Regions from separate parts of the Viridibacillus sp. FSL E2-0187 genome, predicted to be linked through region 3. Evidence: predicted binding sites of a transcription regulator. Region 3 holds the regulator's gene; each other region holds the start of a gene.

Region 1 (6,161 bases), 1.0 Mb from region 3:
TATAAATATTAAACTCCTCTTTGCTACAGCATGATAAACCCTAATCAGCTATTTTAAGAAGCAACAATCTATATAAAAAGAGCTATTATAAAAAACGTCCAAATACCATTACTTTTGTTGGAAAATTAACCCTTAATGTTATAATTATCTAAAAACGGGGTGATTCCATGATAGATGATTTAAAAGTGCGTTTAATTCAGATGAGCGATTATCTTTCGCGAAGTGATATAAAACTTTTAGAAAAAGTTATTACTTTTGCAGATGATGCACATCATGGACAAAAAAGGGCTACAGGAGAGCCGTTTATTACCCATCCGGTAGCGGTTTGCGAAATACTGTTAGAATATAAGGCGGATATAACCTCATTAATTTCAGCATTACTTCATGACGTAGTGGAAGATACGGATATAACTATTCGTGAAATACAACTTAAATTTGGTAAACAAGTGGCTACAATCGTAGAGGGATTAACCAAAGTAGAGAAAGGTTTACTCGAAAAAGAAGAATACAGTGCCATCAATACAGAAAAATTGCTGACTGCTTCCATTATTGATATTAGAGTTGCTGTAATTAAGATTGCGGATCGATTGCATAATATGAGGACTCTTTCAGTAAAAAAAGTTGAAAAGAAAATTCCATATGCAAATGAAACAATCATCTTTTTTGCTCCACTTGCTGAGCGACTAGGGTTATACAGAATTCAAGAGGAGTTGGAGGCATTATCATTCAGTTATTTGAACCCACCAAAGTCAAATACAGTTCAAAAGTTAATAAACAAGTACGCGGCTAAATTTGCGGATCTTTTTTTAAATTGCTCTGCTGAAATACAAAGGGTAGGGGGTTCTCTAATTATCGGTTTGGATTGGGGTAAAGAACCTTTATACAGATCTTATTGCCTTTTACTAGAAGAACATGCTTTATCTGATTTATTCTCAATAAAAGTTATCACAAATTCACCTCTAAATTGTTATACTGCACTTGGGATAATACATAATCTATATACACCAATAGAAAATCAATTAATGGATAATATTGCAATAGCTAAAAGTCCATTTTTAAAACAACTAAAGACCAAAGTACATATCGACAATATCGAAGTAAACTTTATTATTCAGAGTGAGTATGATAAAAAACTAAATGATACCGGGGTATTTGCATTATTAAAAGATGATTTAACAAGTAGTGAAATAACGACTTTAAGTAGAGATTTGTTAGGGGATGCTATACACACAGTAAAATCTATTTCAAATTCTTCAATCGAATTTTATGATTTAATAGCTTTCGAATTGCTTCAAAGGGTTATTACTGTGTATACACCTAAAATGGATGTCGTCTCCTTGCCTAGAGGTTCAACAATTATTGATTTCGCATTTACATTAAATCCACAATTAGCTAAATGTATGTCTGCAGCATTGGTAAATGGCAAACTGAAGCCAATACATCATGTACTTAATGATATGGAAATTGTAGAAATACTTTCGATAAATAAAGAGATGGTTAGAGCTGATTGGTTAGTTCATGCTCAAACTTCAAAAGCAATTAAAGCAATTAATGATTTATTAAATAAATAGGGTCATTTTCATGGAGTTGCTGGAGCAGCTCTTTTTTGTTGACCTTTTAAGAAAAATTTTTATAATATTCTTTGGCAACCATTTAAACAATTTTATCGTTATATGTATTAGATTTCATGATTTTCAATTAAACCATGAAATTTAAGGAAGATTACAATTATAAAAGAATTTACTTATATATCAGAAAGATTAGGAGAATGATGATGGAAGATAAAAAGTGGTATAAACAGAAAAAATACCAAATTATACTTGGTATTGTACTGTTATTAGTATTCGGGGTAGGCGGCTATGCATTTAGTTTATATAATTCTTTCAATTCAGCTCTTGATAACATGCATGATCCTATAAATAAAACAGATAAGAGAGAAAATGATATATCTATTAAAAAACAAGATCCTTTTTCTGTATTATTGTTAGGTGTTGATGAGAGAGCTAACGATTCAGGTAGATCAGATACAATGATCGTGCTGACAGTCAATCCAAAAGAAGAATCGGTGAAAATGTTAAGTATTCCTCGTGACACAAAAACTGAGATCGTAGGGAATGGAACAGTAGAGAAAATTAATCATGCTTATGCTCGTGGCGGAGCAGAGATGGCCATTGCAACGGTCGAAAACTTTTTAGATATGCCAATTGATTATTATGTGAAAGTAAACATGGAAGGCTTTAAAGATATAATTGATACGTTAAATGGTGTCACAGTTGTAAATGATATGGATTTAACATACAAAAACTATCACTTCCCGAAAGGCGAGATAGAGCTTAATGGTAAAGAAGCGCTAATATTCTCTCGTATTCGATATGAAGATCCTCGAGGTGACTTTGGTCGTCAAATTAGACAAAAGCAACTCATTCAAGCCGTTTTAGATAAAGGAACAAACCTATCATCGTTATTAAAAATAGACGATATCCTTGGTAATTTAGGTGATAATATTAAAACGAATCTCACGTTGAAAGAAATGTTAGATATTCAGAAACAATATAAATCATTGAATAAAAATATAGAGCAAATTCAATTTGAAAAAGGCAATGGAGGAAAAGAAGCAGGGGTATGGTACTATTACCCTGATGCAAATGAGCTAAGTGAAATTAAACAATCGTTAAAGGGTCACCTTTTATTAAAATAGAACCTATGTATTAAAATCCCGTATCCTTTGTGGAATACGGGATTTTTTTATTCTGTTCTATAACGAAATAAATCTGAAGATACATAAGTAACTCTAGAAAAAAGACATAACGCCATTTAAAAAACTGTATAAATTAATAAGTACGTTTTTAATTAAAACGTTTAAGATTCTTTAACTGTATAAAATGAGGGGGAATTCACATAGATTTTGTTAGAGACTACGCAATGTACATGGCGATTTTCGGAGTGTTTGCATCAAGCTGGTTTGGCTGGGCACAGGAAAAACCAAAAGAAAACTGGCGAAAATATCTAGGCATTGCTTCTGCATTTTCGCTTTTAGTCGGCTTACTTGGCATTTATTTAAGCGTGACAAATTGGCATAGACCAAGCGCATTGTCGGAAGCGGCTACATTTAAGAATTATTTAATCTTCGTGTACATTGAATTCTTCGTAGCAGGGATCGGTGCTTTCTTATTAATTAAAAATAAAAGAAAAGACTATGTGGCTCCTTGGGTTGCCTTTATCGTCGGCATACATTTTATCTGGTTAAAAAGCATCTTCCAAGACTCCAGTTTATATCTCTTAGCAGCTCTCCTCGTCGCAGTCTCAATCATCTCCGTATTTCTCTCTAAAAAGCTTAACGTAGCCAATAGCGCTATTACAGGCATTGGAGCAGGTATAGTACTGTTTTGCTTTGCAATATTAGGATTCATCCGTTTTATATTGGCCTAAAAAAGAAATACTAATGAGTTTCTACAGATTGGCAATTATCCTTGGCAATATTCAAACGAGTACTGAAGTATATGTATTGATAATAAAAAATCGATTTTCAAATGACGAAATCTAAAACAGGAAATACAAACACTGGTAAATTTTACAGTCTACTTAGCAAAGATAATAGGTTTTCTTAATAAATGACTTTATGATTGCTTTCACTGTTACCACCAACTCTTTTTATACAATCGGTTCGATTGAAAAGTTTTATGTCAATAATTAAATAACTTAAGCATAACCCCGTCCTAAAATTAGAACGGGATTATGCTTGTTTGAAGTTGAAGTTATTAACACTTTGCACATGAAAGTCTCAAAGTTTAATTAACCACCGTCTTTTATTGTAAAAAGTCACTTATACTCGGAAAAAGTTAATGTTTGCACTATCCAATAATTCGATAAAAGACCAAATTAATTTAGCGAATAAAAAATAGTGGTTATGAGCGTTTTTAAAGGCCTTTAATTAAAAGGGTAGGGAAGTGTCATGTTTTTATATACAACATGATTCTGGGTATCCTAACAGGCTTTAAAAGTACAGAGATATAGATAATTAGATGTTTGTTATATTTTATAGAATATTATTTTTGCTTTAAGTAATGTAAATCTTTATAAGAAATAAATTTAGTTTAGGGATTACATGCTAAATTTCAAAAAAATATTAGTTGGATAAAACTTTCAGAAAAATCTTAAGCAGTAGAAAAAAGGAGCATATTGGTAAAAAGAATTTATAGGATATTGTTGCTAATTGAGCTAAAGTGAACGAAAAGGCTAATGATTAAATGAATGAGTTAATTGTTTTATCGAATGCCTCAAATGCATAATTGAACAGTTTAAATGGATCTATGACTAATTTAAATAAACTTTAATAAAACGTCAGTTCATCTTAAATTTCAAAATATCTCACTGTTTCAAGTATACTTATGAAATGAAACTTAACTTCCTATAATGTATATTATGTTCGGGGCGTTCTGTGATTTAGAGTAAAAGTGAATTTCCATCACTCTACTCTATGTTTGTAACTCGCATTTTTCACATCATTTAGATCTATGTATTGTACGCTATATTCAATAACATCGTTTATATATACTTGGTGCTGTTTCGCAAAACCCTTCAAAGCTTCTAAAAGATCTGCATCGTATGTTGTCTTATACTGCACTCGATCTGCTGGACGAGTTGCTTTATCATAGACGATTGTATTTTGATCTAATACGGCTTGTACACCTGATTCCAACAAGTAATTGACATGAGTATCATAATCATCAGCCATCACTTTTAGTTTCGCCAAAACCGCAGCACTTATATTCGTACGAAATTTAACTCGGGCTATATCTGTTGCTTGAATTAATTTTCCATTTGATAATTTCCACATAAAAAACACCATCTCCTAGCTTATTCTTAATAAAAAGTGCCCTTTCCCCTAGTATACAAACGAATGTTCTTATATGCAATATACATGTTCTTAATACAATACAGCCATTAATTCAAAAAAATGGATAAACAACCGTATAATTGTTGTATTTTTACACTATATAAGTTTGAATTACATTTTTTTAATGCGAAAAATGCCCTTTTCACACAACCAGAACATTTGTTCCGCGTGTTGAAAAAGGGCATTTTTCAGATGGCAGCTTCCGATTGTACAAAGGGTGCCAGAATTAAAGAATCATTTTTTTTGCCTTTATGATTAGAAAAGAAGGTCGACGAAGTTCTTTTTGCAAGCTAGGTAATTGGTTAATTGCTTCATTAGTAGGTATCGGCTCAATTATCTTTTCTATTTGCAAGTGCTTTGAGATAAGCGTATTAATGATGGTTGAAAATGTTCGATGATATTTGATAACACCATCAATATACCAATGCTGGCTTCTTTGCCCTTCTTCCTGGTAATTGTCTATAGCATAATGTAGAAGTCGTCTTTTATCATCACTAAACCAGTTATCCATCTCTTTTCTTGAAGTAACAATTGGATGTTCCATTGAAAAAAGAAAAGTACCGTTTTCACATAAGACATTTGAAATTTTTGATGTTATCGCTTCGAAGTCCTCCATATAATGAACTGCAAGTGAACTAATTACAATATCAAAACTTGAAGGTGCGAAGTTTATATCCTCGATCGCTTCATGTATATATTGAATAGATCTATGTGGATTATTTTTACGTGCCATTGAAATCATATTTAAAGAGATGTCGATTCCTGTTACATGTTTTGATCCTTGTTGTATGCAATAGCTAGCGAATTCCCCCATTCCACACCCGATATCAAGAATTTTTGTATCCTTTAATTCAGGTAACATTGCCTTCAACGTAGGCTGTTCGAGTAAGTTATTGTAATTATAACTAGATTGCCGAAGCTCCTTATAGCCATTGAAAAAGTCAGGGTGATCATAGATGTTTTGTTTCATTACAAACCTCCAAATTTTGGGGCATAACATTATGCTATATTTGCGCACCTTTATTTTCACATAATAAACAAAAAATAGACTTATATTTTATATTTTGGTAATATGTAGATAGATGCATACCTAAAATATGGGAATATTATATACTTACGAAACTGTCTTAACTTTACACATACAGAAACCATCTAATCGACCAAAGAGAATAGATGATTTCTTTTTATCTATAAATTATTGGTACTTATTCGTTACCTCTGACGACGTTACATATATGCGGAGCGAATGATAACCGCAAGATCA
Region 2 (6,161 bases), 1.9 Mb from region 3:
TGTACCAAAAATTACAGTTATCCTTCGGAAAGCATATGGTGGTGCATACGTAGCACTTAACTCTAAAGCAATCGGTGCTGATATGGTATACGCTTGGCCGAACGCTGAAATTGCTGTTATGGGACCAAATGGAGCAGCGAACATAATCTTCGCTCGCGAAATTGATAACAGCGATGATCCAGAGGCAACACGTGCTGCGAAAATTGAAGAATACCGTGAAAAATTCGCAAATCCATACGTAGCAGCATCTCATGGCTTAGTAGACGATGTAATCGACCCACGCGAAACACGTATCAAACTTATCCAAGCTCTTGATATGATGAAAACGAAAAAAGAAACAAGACCAGCTAAGAAACATGGGAATATTCCACTTTAATGCTGAGAACGCCCGTATAGAGGAAGATAGCCAAAGAACGCCACATCCTGTGGCAACGGCTATCTGACCCACATAGTGTGGGCCCGCGACAAGCACTGGAGGGCTCGAAACAAAAGCATCACTTCAGCTTTTGTCCGAGAGACCGAAGTGACCCAAGCAGCTGGTGTTCGAAGCTGAAAATCCGACTAAATGCTTAGTAAGCCCGTATAGCCCCTACAAGCGTTAATACAAGACAAGCATAGAAAAACCGTCAAGACCAACATTCATGAAAAGCACCTCCGATCGTTAGTTAAAACTAACAGTTGGAGGTGCTTTTTTGACCAGGCATAAATTTCATAAGTAATCAGTTGTAGTTGAAAATTATTTTTTAAGGAAAAGCACCATATACTCGGAATCATAATATCCATTTTTGATTTTAAGTGCCCGTTCTTCGAGTCCATATGTTTTGAACCCCATATTAATATAAAGATTCCTTGCAGTATCATTTGTTGTTATTACTTCTAAGTTAATTTTTTCTATAGACTCAATTGTCTTTGCATGATCGATTGCCGCCGAAAGGAGTGCTTTACCAACGCCTAACCCACGAAATTTAGAACTTACATACATGGCGAAAATATTAGCCCTATGATGAAGTTTTGAAGTAGACTCTTGAACCAAAGTCACAACACCAATTAGTTCTTTATCATTGAAAGCCCCAAATGTGAAAGTTCCTTCGCTCGATAAATTTTTTATTACAGCCTCAACAGGAGATTCTCTTTTAATAGCTTCTTCATAACTTGAAGAAAAAGCTTCAGGATTATTTTTTAATGCATCCAATCTCAAATCCCAATAACTTTTTGCATCTGATGATACTAACAATTTAATATCCATAAGTGCTCCTTTCGAGTAGCAAAGTAACAATTAGTAATAGAAGTTGTAAATTTAAATGATCCAATCAGACTTTAAATTAATTCTCCTCACATCAACAAAAATCCTTCAATTGAATAGTTTTAATATTTACTAAATTACACTTCACACGCAGCTAAAATATATGTAGGGGCTAAGTTGGATGAAAATTTAATCCATTTAATCTATCAAACTATATTGATTATTAGAGAATAGCTAAGTAAATTACAGGAGTTCACTTAAATTCTATGCTAAAATAAGGGAATAAGAAGTTAGTAAAATCTAGTTTATAAAGGGGTTCTTTCATAATGACAAGTCGTATCGTAGAAGAATTTTTGGAACTCGTACAAATTGATTCTGAAACATTCCATGAAGAGAAAATTTCACCGGTATTAAAAACTAAATTAGAAGCATTAGGCTTTGAAGTCGAAGAAGATGATGCAGCAAGTCGTAATGGACATGCATCAGGTAACTTAATCTGTACTTTGCGAGGGACTGTAGATGCACAACCAATTTATTTTACCTCGCATATGGACACTGTAGTGCCTGGTAAAGGAATTAAACCAATCATCAAAGAAGATGGCTACATCCATTCTGATGGTACAACAATTTTAGGAGCGGATGATAAAGCGGGAATAGCAGCACTTCTTGAATTACCAAAACGCTTAAAAGAACAAAATATCGCACATGGTGATATTCAGTATATTATTACTGCTGGCGAAGAAAGCGGTTTAGCAGGAGCGAAAGAGTTAGACCCATCGAAAATCTTTGCTAAATATGGCTTTGCAGTTGATAGTGACTGTAAAGTGGGTGGCATCGTAACTGCAGCACCTTTCCAAGCGAAAGTGGAAGCAGTTATCTATGGTAAAACAGCCCACGCTGGAGTTGCACCTGAGAAAGGAATTTCAGCTATTACTGTTGCAGCGAAATCAATTGCAGCGATGAAATTAGGTCGTTTAGATGCTGAAACAACAGCAAACATTGGTCGCTTTGAAGGGGGACAAGCAACGAATATCGTTTGTGATGAAGTGCATATTTTAGCTGAAGCCCGTTCAATTAATGAAGCGAAATTAGAGGCACAAACAGCTCATATGAAAGAAGTTTTCGAACAAACTGCTGAAAAAATGGGTGGTAAAGCCGAAATAACTATTAAGCGCATGTACCCAGGTTTCCGTTTCACTGAAGACGATTTAGTCGTGAAAGTGGCTCAAGAAGCAGTTCGTAATATTGGTCGTACACCAGAAATTTTGACAAGTGGTGGGGGTAGTGATGCAAATGTGATCGCTGGATTTGGCATCCCTACAGTCAATCTTGCTGTCGGATATGAAGACATTCATACAACAAAAGAACGTATTCCAGTTGAAGAATTAGAGAAACTTGCGGACTTATTAGTGGAAATTGTAAAATGCGCGGCTGAAATTAAATAACACATATTACAAGAAGAGGTAGAAGCCAATGTCTAGTAGTAAAGTAGTCGTTTTCCGTTGTGGTCAAGAAGAATACGCTGTTCCCATCGATCACGTCGTATCAATCGAGAAAATGGAACATGTTAATCCCATTCCACACTTACCAAGCTATGTAACAGGTTTAATGAGAATGCGCGGAGAATTAATGCCGATATTAGATTTCGAGCAAATCTTATACAGAGGTCAAGCAGCGGGAGATCAAGTGCGAATAGTTGTTTTACAAACAGGCGATTTCCTATTTGGTCTACTTGTTGTCGAAGCAAAAGAAATTCTCGATATTCCAGCTGAACATTTGCAGCAAATAGGTCTAGTGAATTATTCCAAAACAAAATATTTCACAGCAGTTGCCAACTTAGAAGAACGAATGATTACAATCGTTTCACCTTCAGTATTAGTTGACTCGCTTGAAGGAATTAAAGAACTCAAAGCCTATATGCAAAAATTAAAAGAAGACGAAAAAGCAGCAAAAGCTTAGTTCGTCTTGAGATAAGGCATCCTTAGTCGAAGACTGAGGATGCTTTTTTATGTTGATATTAAAGATAGATAGAAGGTGCCACTAGATCTTATCAAGATAGAAACACCAACATTTGTTCGTTATTTTTGCTATAATATTTATAAGAAAAGAAGCAGGAGAGATGTGTGATGGCGGAGCGGAAACCAAAAGGAAGAATAATTTTCCATATAGATATGAACTGTTTCTATGCCTCTGTTGAGCAAGCACATGATCCAACACTTAAAGGCAAAGCAATCGCCATTGCGGGTAACCCAAAGGAGCGACGAGGCATTCTCGTCACTTGTTCGTATGAAGCGCGTGCAAAAGGGGTTTACACGACGATGGCAGTGTGGGAAGCAAAGCGAAAATGTCCTGAGCTTATTTTGTTACCACCCAATTTTGAACGCTATCGTATTGCTTCAAAAGCGATATTTGACATACTTAGAACATACACCGAACTCGTAGAACCTGTATCCATCGATGAAGGTTATATTGATGTTACGGAACTTGTAAATGGGCGAGAAGCGATAGAGCTCGCAGAAAGCATCCAAAAACGGATTTTAAATGAATTGGATTTGCCATCATCTATAGGAATTGCGCCTAATAAGTTCTTAGCTAAAACAGCTTCTGATATGAAAAAGCCTATGGGCATTACTGTTTTAAGAAAGCGTGAATTACCTAATAGTTTATGGTCGTTACCAGTTATTGAAATGCATGGCGTTGGTGAAAGCACAGCAAAAAAACTTAACGAACTAAAAATCAACACAATCGGTGATTTAGCACAAGCTTCTGAAGCCTTTTTAAAAAGTAACTTAGGTAAGAATGGTGCAAGATTAAAAGACAGAGCAAATGGTATTGATAAAAGGGAAGTCGACCCAAATTCGATTTATGATACGAAAAGCGTAGGTAATTCCACAACTTTGCCAATCGATTTAGTCGAATGGGATGAAGTTCGTAAAACAATCGATGGTCTTTGTGAAAGAGTGGCAAAACGTCTTTCAGCTAAAAATTTAGCTGGCCATACGGTATCCATTCAAATTCGAGATGCTGATTGGCATAACTCAAGTCGTAGTAAAACTTTTTCCAATGCCATTTATAAAAAATCAGATATTCTCGAAATAGCAATTGATTTAACAAAAAAACATTGGCATGGTGAACCTGTTAGATTACTCGGAGTGACGGTGAGTAATGTGATTGACCGCAAAGAAACAGCTGAGCAGTTATCCATTTTCAACTATGAGCAACACGCCAAAGAGGAACCAATTATACAAGTAGTCGAGCAGCTCCAAAAGAAATTCGGTAAAGAAATCATTTCTAAAGGTATGAAAGAAAAGAAAAAGCCTAATTATGAATCACAAACGAGTTTTAGCAAAGACTTTTTGGAAGATCATAAGGATTAATGAAAAAATCTTTTGGGGGAGCATTATGGATAAGAAAAATCTAGAGTATGGAAGTTTAAAAGTAGTCTGTTCTGATGATTGTGGAAATGCACCTAAAAAGAAGTTACTTCAAGAACTGGCTATTGCTTTTGCGAAAAACGATCAAATTTTTATTCTTGAGCATTTGAAGGATGATGTAATTTGGGATATCGTTGGTAATAAGCAAATCCAAGGCAAAAATCATGTTGCTGAACTGTTGATACAAATGGAAAAAGACAGAGCTACAGAGTTACATATTAAGAATAATATTACACATGGGAGCACTGGTTCAATCAATGGCACCATAGTTTTAGATAATAAGAAGAGCTATACTTTCTGTAATATCTATAATTTCACCAGTGCAGGAAGAACTTCTAAAATAAAAGAAATAACTTCCTTCGTAATTGAAGTAAAATAAAATGAATTTAGCATTCATTAATAAATTACTTACAATCAAACTGTAAGTAATTCATAGATGAGATGCGTATCAATGTCCATATGGTGATTGATGCGCATCTTTTTTTGTTATACTAGTTATAAGACGTTATCAATACAAAAGCATAAAAAGCAAGGAATCATTATGAGGATTCTTCATATGTTGATCATTGTATATACCGTAAGGAGGACTTCATTTGCAAATACAATTTTTAGGTACAGGTGCTGGAATGCCGTCAAAAACACGGAATACAAGTGCACTAGCCGTTAAATTATTAGAAGAACGCGGTACATTTTGGCTGTTTGATTGTGGTGAAGCAACGCAACATCAAATTTTACATACAACACTAAAGCCAAGAAAATTAGAAAAAATATTTATAACTCATTTACACGGAGATCACATATTTGGGCTCCCGGGCTTACTTAGCTCTCGTTCTTTCCAAGGTGGAGAAGAATTACTTACCATTTATGGACCAGCAGGATTAAAGACTTGGATAGAACAAACATTACAACTTTCTCAAACCCATCTTAATTATCCTATTGAATTTGTTGAGGTTACTGAAGGTGTAGTGTTTGAAGATGATGGATTTGTGGTTACAGCAAAACCTTTACAGCATGTCGTACCTTGTTTTGGCTACCGAATTGAACAAAAGCCGCTAAGAGGGACATTGCAAATTGAAAAAGCAATAGCTTTGGGTGTTCCTAAGGGTCCACTATTGGGTCAATTGAAAAATGGCTCTGACATTACTTTAGAAGATGGTCGAATAGTGAAAAGTAGTGACGTGACAGATCCACCTAAAGAGGGCTTTATTGTTACGATTTTAGGAGACACACGCTCGTGTGAAAATGCAGTTTTATTGAGTGAAAACGCAGATATTGTCGTGCATGAATCAACATTCGATCATGCAACTGAAGCGCTGGCCGCTAATTATGGACACTCCACAAATATGGATGCAGCAAATATAGCTATTAAAGCAGGAGCAAAAAATTTATTGTTAAATCATTTAAGTGCAAGATTTTTCCCACAAGATATAAAAAACATGTTAGAAGAAGTACATGAAGTGTTTGAAAAAGCCTATATAGTTGCA
Region 3 (6,161 bases):
AATAAGGAAAAATATCAATCTGGATTTCCCCTTTAAATTCATTCATTAAAAAGATTTGGTGATCCTTCGTTTGAATGCCTGAAAAGCTATTACCTAATTGTTGTTGAATGATTAGTTCAATTTCCATCATATCCAATGGCTCACATAAATAGGAGATCTCTTGCGTCGGATGTATTGCATGCTCATACGTATTTGAGGATTGAATTAAATCGAATAGTAAACGTTCTCTACCATAAACAAAAGCCTGATGTTTCTTTTTCACATGAAAGATTGAATATATTCGCAAGATTACCACTCCCCTCTTGTAAACAGTATAGCAAAGATTGCAAGAACATTTTGTCAATTGACGTCCGATATAAAGCACTTTATTTGTCAAAAAAGAAAAAGTAGAGGAAAAAATCCTCTACTTTTCAATATTATCGCTATTTTTTTAAGCAAATAATGCTTTTACTTTTGCAACAACATTTTCTACAGTGAAGCCATATTCGTTCATAACAATTTCACCTGGCGCACTTGCACCAAATTTATCAATTGCTAGAACATCACCTTCAAAGCCAGTATATTTATGCCAGCCGAATGATGAACCCATTTCAATTGCTAAACGTTTTGTAATTGTTTTTGGTAATACTGCTTCTTTATAAGCTGCATCTTGAGCTTCAAAACGATCGAATGATGGCATAGAAACAACTGATACATCAATACCTTCAGCTGCTAGTTGTTTTTGAGCTTCTATAGCAAGGCTAACTTCTGAGCCAGTTGCTAAAATTAGTGCATCCGCTACTTCTTTAGTTGCTTTTGAAACAACATAAGCACCTTTAGCTACACCCTCAGCAGCAAGTGAAGCCGAGTTTTCAGACACAGGTAAGTTTTGACGAGAAAGCACTAAAACTGTTGGTTGGTTTTTAGATGATACAGCTAATTTCCAAGCTTCCGCAGATTCGTTTGCATCAGCAGGACGAATAACAGAAAGGTTTGGCATAGCGCGTAATGCAGCTAAATGTTCAACAGGTTCATGTGTTGGACCATCTTCACCAACAGCAATACTGTCATGCGTAAATACATATGTTACAGGTAGTCCCATTAATGCAGATAGACGAATTGCTGGACGTACATAGTCACTGAAGACGAAGAATGTACCACCAAAGACGTTTACACCACCATGAAGTGCCATACCATTTAAAGCTGCACCCATAGCAAATTCTCGAACACCAAACCAAATGTTACGACCTTCTGGAGTTTCTGCTGTGAAATCGCCAGCATCTTTCATGTATGTTTTATTTGATCCAGCTAAATCCGCACTTCCTCCAAAGAATGAAGGCGTGTTTTTTGCAAGTGCATTGATAACTTCACCAGAAGATGAACGTGTAGCAATTGATTTACCAGCTTCATAAACAGGTACTGCAGATGCGAAATCTTCAGGAAGTTCCCCATTCATCGCATTTACAAACTGTTCTGCAAGTGCAGGATATGCTTTTTTATAAGCTTCAAATTGTTCATTCCAAGTAGCTTCAGCAAGAGTTCCTTGAACTTCAGCCGCTTGTTTAAACGTTGCATATACATCTTCAGGTACATGGAATGGTTCATGAGGCCATGAGTAGTGTTCTTTAGTAAGTTTCACTTCATCAGCACCTAGTGGAGAACCGTGAGAGTCAGCTTTACCTGATTTGTTTGGAGATCCGTAGCCAATAACTGTTTTTACTTCAATAATAGTAGGTTGGCCTTGATGAGCTTTTGCTTGTTCAATGGCCTTATTTATCGCTTCAATATCATTACCATCATCTACACGAATGTAGTTCCAGTTATATGATCCAAAACGTTTTTGAATGTTTTCAGAGAATGATTTATTTAAATCGCCATCTAAAGAAATATCATTGCTATCATATAGCACTATCAGTTTTTCAAGTTGTAAGTGACCCGCTAAAGAAATTGCCTCAGCAGCAACACCTTCCATCAAATCCCCATCACCACAAAGTGCAAATGTATAATGATCTACTACTTTATGTTCAGGCTTGTTATAAACGCCTGCAAGGTGACTTTCCGCCATTGCCATACCAACAGCCATTGCAATACCTTGTCCTAATGGTCCAGTTGTTGCTTCAACTCCTGCTGTATGACCATATTCTGGGTGACCAGGTGTTTTTGAATCCCATTGACGGAAGTTTTTGATTTCTTCCATTGGTAAATCATATCCACCTAAGTGTAATAGGCTATACAAAAGCATCGAGCCATGACCTGCTGATAAAATAAAGCGATCGCGGTTAAACCATTTAGGGTTTGAAGGATTGTGACGAAGTTGTTTTGTCCAAAGAGTATAAGCCATTGGAGCAGCCCCCATTGGTAATCCTGGGTGACCTGAGTTAGCCTTTTCAATAGCATCAATTGACAAAGTTCGAATTGTGTTAATTGCAAGCTGATCTGCTTGTTGAGTCATTTTAATAGACATCCTTTCTTAAGCTAAATAGTGTACTAATATATTTTAGTCAAAAATCTAATATAAAACAATGTTTTCTCTATAAATATGTGTTTAATTTAACCGATTATTCTTATTTTGTTTTTGACGTAGCTTCTCAGGCGTTACTTCATTTCCCTCTGGATCGAAAACACGAACATTTTCAATCGTCTCACGCATTGAAGATCGGAATGTGTCTAAGTACTCCTTACGAAGTGTTGTTTGTTCTTTTGCTTCTTCTACAGTTAAACCTTGTGACTTTGATTTTTTCGAAAGTACACTTATACGTTGTAATTTTTCTTTTGATAACATTTATTTCTCACCTTTCATACAGACCTTAATACAAAGGTATGCAAAAAAGACCGCAAGCGCAAGCTTTTAGTCTTTATTTTTCTCTTTAAATTCCATAAATCTTCGATGAATTGTCGCTTTACTAACTTGGAATCCCAATCCTCTCAAAGTGTCTGTTATTTCTTCAAATGTCATACCCTTTTGTCTAAGTTGAATAATTTGTTCAATCGGAACATCTATGCGATCTCGTCCCTCAGGATTTCCTCGATCTTTTAAATTCTTTTCTGGCCTATACCCGTTCTGTACAGCTCTCCTCATCCCTCTACGGATTTTCGCGTTATGTAATTTACGTTGATATTCTTCTACTATCGCTAGAATTTCTAGCAACATAGCGTCCATTTCATTTAGCCGAACTTGACCTGCATCACTTAATGTAAAAATATCTGTATTCGTTTTTTGCAATAAATGAAGTACCGCCATTCGGCCATTACCACGCCCTAAGCGCGTCTCATCTTGAACAAATAGTGCTGGTTGTTCATATTCCTTCACACACTCAAGTAAATCAAGTAAACCTTCCCGATCAATATCATATCCACTATGTCGATCTGTAAAGACTTGTGCAACTTCATATCCTTTACTTGTTGCAAATTCCCTTAACTCAATCTCTTGCCTTTCAAGCGAAGTATCTTGTGTATCTTTTTCAGTACTTACACGGCAATAGAGAATAGCTATTTTTTGTTTCATCTTTTATCACTCGCCACTTCTACTCCTATATTTGGAACTTTTAAATTATCATGTTCCGGAACTATTAGAGTATGCCCCGCATATATAGTATCGTCAATTAAATTATTTTCATTTTTAACTTTTGCTATCCATTCATGGTTAGCCATTTTCCCTTTATATCTATCTGCAAGAGAAATTAAAGTATCTCCGTCATGGACTTTAATTTCTTTATATGATGTTTTCCCACTATTTACAACTACTAATATTGTTGTAAAGATTACGCAAAATCCAAAAAGTAATGTAATATATTGATTTTTTTTGAACCAACTCACACTTATTCTCCCCTTTTTCGAATACCTGTTCGGAATGTATGTTCTCAATATAAACCGAACGTTTGTTTTTGTCAACGGCTTTTTCGAACTTATGTTTGCACTGTTTGTTCGCTAATGCTATACTATTAATAACTTTTACATAGTATGAGATAAAGAGGTGATTGGATTGAAAAAAGTATCGAAAAGACAAGAAGATATATTGTCTTTCATCAAAGAGGAAGTTCGCACTAAAGGATACCCACCTTCCGTCCGTGAAATTGGTGAAGCAGTTGGTCTTGCATCAAGTTCTACAGTCCACGGACATCTTGCTAGACTTGAGAGCAAAGGGCTGATTCGACGAGATCCAACGAAACCTCGTGCAATCGAAATTTTAGATCAGCAAGATTCTACAATCGCAAAACAAGGTGTTGTACATGTACCGCTAGTTGGTAAAGTTACTGCAGGCCTTCCTATTACTGCAATTGAGAATATTGAAGAATACTTCCCAATTCCGGATTCTTACGGAACAACTGAGGATCAAATTTTTATGCTTGAAATTATGGGCGAATCTATGATCGAAGCTGGTATATTAGATGGAGACTATGTAATCGTGAAACAACAAGCAACCGCGAGTAATGGCGAAATTGTTGTTGCGATGACAGAGGATAATGAAGCAACTGTAAAACGATTTTTTAAAGAAGAATCTTATTTCCGCTTACAGCCAGAAAACTCTTCTATGGAGCCAATTATTGTAGATCAAGTTTCCATCTTAGGAAAAGTAGTTGGTTTGTATCGTAACGTATTATAAGGCACAACTATATCGGATTGTAGGAATCAGTGAAATATTGATTCTTGCAATCTTTTTTTATATACATAACCAAAATATATAGTTAGTATAATCGCACAATCTATATCACGCAGTCCCATATATCGTTATCGTGATTTATTTTATATTTTAGTTACAAAAGATAAGCAAAAAACAAATCGTTAAAATTAAGTAGTAATTAAATGCGTTACCACGAGAGATTGAATCGTGGTAAGTAAAAAACCGTTGAAACATAGAGCCTCAACGATTTTAACTATTAATACATTTTCAAGTATTGGTCACTTTCCGCCACGAATGATACTTGTGAGGTATTCCAATACTTCTCTTGTTGATTAGCAAAGGCACATTGTTTAGGATTCAATTTCTTCTCAACCAATCATCACCGCCTTCACGAATATACGGCAATAGAAGTTAAGAAGTATTTTACATATTTGACATTCTATATATTTCACACTTATGCAAACGAACGCCATCCAATAAGGGGTTTTAGTCATTTAGGCATTCGTTTATGTCAAAGCAAAAAAAGCACCCCGAAGGATGCTCTTGTTTCGTTGTCATTAGGCAATTGGGCATTGACCTTGATTATTGCACTTAGGCGGCTTAACACTACCACCTCCACCTTCCCATCCATTACTTGGTGGTGTAGCATTTGCACTTGCACCAAACGATAAACTCAAGACTAGTAAAGCAGCAATAGATAACATCGACTTTTTCATTAATATCAACCTCCGAATGATTATTTTCCCACATTTGTTATATTCTATATTTTACCTAATATCCCTTTAATTGTTTTTTATTTTAGAGATTTTACTCATCCATTTGAATCAAAGTAATTTAAAAATAGGCAGAGTGGAAAGTAAATATCCTAACCTTTGATTTAACTTAGCGAAGTATACTTGGTTAATACCCCAAATTGGTGACATCGGTAAACGATAATCCCTAAAGCAATTCCGTTTAACAATCAGCTATAGAAAAGCTAGTTAAACACTGGTATATTATAGAAATATTATACCAATTTTATGAAGGAGTGTATTTATGAGTAAAACTTTGGATGAATTACAAAAAGAAATCATTTTTGAAGCAAAAAAAGGATTCCCAATATTGCTGTCTGGCGCGATTGTATTCTTAATTTTCACACTAATGCCCTTAGTTTTCCCAATAGAAGCTGTACGTTTAATTTGGATATTTGGCTTAGGCGCCATTTTCCCTATTGGAATTCTTATTAGTAAAATTCTTGGTGTTAATTTATATACTACTAACAATCATTTAGGTGCTTTAGGTGGAATAGTTGCAGCTCCCCAAGCTTTTTATATACCTGTATATATAATTGTGTATATGAAAATCCCTGAATACCTTCCCTTCACAATTGGTTTACTTGCAGGATCTCATTTTCTGCCTTACATGTGGATTTATAAAAGCAAAGCTTATTTATTTGTTACTTTAGGCACCTGTCTTTCCGCTCTATTCATAGGTAGCTTCCTTGTTGATCAAGCTTTCACACTTGTACCTTTAGCAATTTCTATTGTGTATGGAATTGGTGTTCTTTTAATTCTAAGAGAAC

Evidence for each region. The regulator LexA, encoded in region 3, represses DNA repair genes until DNA is damaged. The targets are predictions, from matches to a motif close to CGAACATATGTTCG.
Region 1: a site for LexA is predicted at 4,894-4,907, ahead of MHH85_RS09420 (rRNA methyltransferase). Genes of this name have one in related genera too.
Region 2: a site for LexA is predicted at 3,308-3,321, ahead of MHH85_RS05230 (DNA polymerase IV). Genes of this name have one in related genera too.

Annotation. Positions count from the first base shown of each region.
Region 1 is NZ_JBBOVG010000001.1:1,942,723-1,948,883, forward strand. Features, by position in the region: gene MHH85_RS09405 (HD domain-containing protein) at 168-1,571, shown strand; gene MHH85_RS09410 (LCP family glycopolymer transferase) at 1,775-2,698, shown strand; gene MHH85_RS09415 (hypothetical protein) at 2,923-3,429, shown strand; gene MHH85_RS09420 (rRNA methyltransferase) at 4,466-4,837, opposite strand; gene MHH85_RS09425 (class I SAM-dependent methyltransferase) at 5,124-5,867, opposite strand.
Region 2 is NZ_JBBOVG010000001.1:1,069,973-1,076,133, forward strand. Features, by position in the region: gene MHH85_RS05210 (acyl-CoA carboxylase subunit beta) at 1-376, shown strand, start outside; gene MHH85_RS05215 (GNAT family N-acetyltransferase) at 737-1,246, opposite strand; gene MHH85_RS05220 (M20/M25/M40 family metallo-hydrolase) at 1,570-2,688, shown strand; gene MHH85_RS05225 (chemotaxis protein CheW) at 2,717-3,202, shown strand; gene MHH85_RS05230 (DNA polymerase IV) at 3,370-4,620, shown strand; gene MHH85_RS05235 (hypothetical protein) at 4,646-5,056, shown strand; gene rnz (ribonuclease Z) at 5,271-6,161, shown strand, end outside.
Region 3 is NZ_JBBOVG010000001.1:2,940,363-2,946,523, forward strand. Features, by position in the region: gene sirA (sporulation inhibitor of replication protein SirA) at 1-286, opposite strand, end outside; gene tkt (transketolase) at 431-2,431, opposite strand; gene MHH85_RS14430 (DUF896 domain-containing protein) at 2,525-2,761, opposite strand; gene MHH85_RS14435 (YneB family resolvase-like protein) at 2,828-3,484, opposite strand; gene yneA (cell division suppressor protein YneA) at 3,481-3,795, opposite strand; gene lexA (transcriptional repressor LexA) at 3,962-4,582, shown strand; gene MHH85_RS14450 (hypothetical protein) at 5,158-5,316, opposite strand; gene MHH85_RS14455 (DUF7010 family protein) at 5,636-6,161, shown strand, end outside.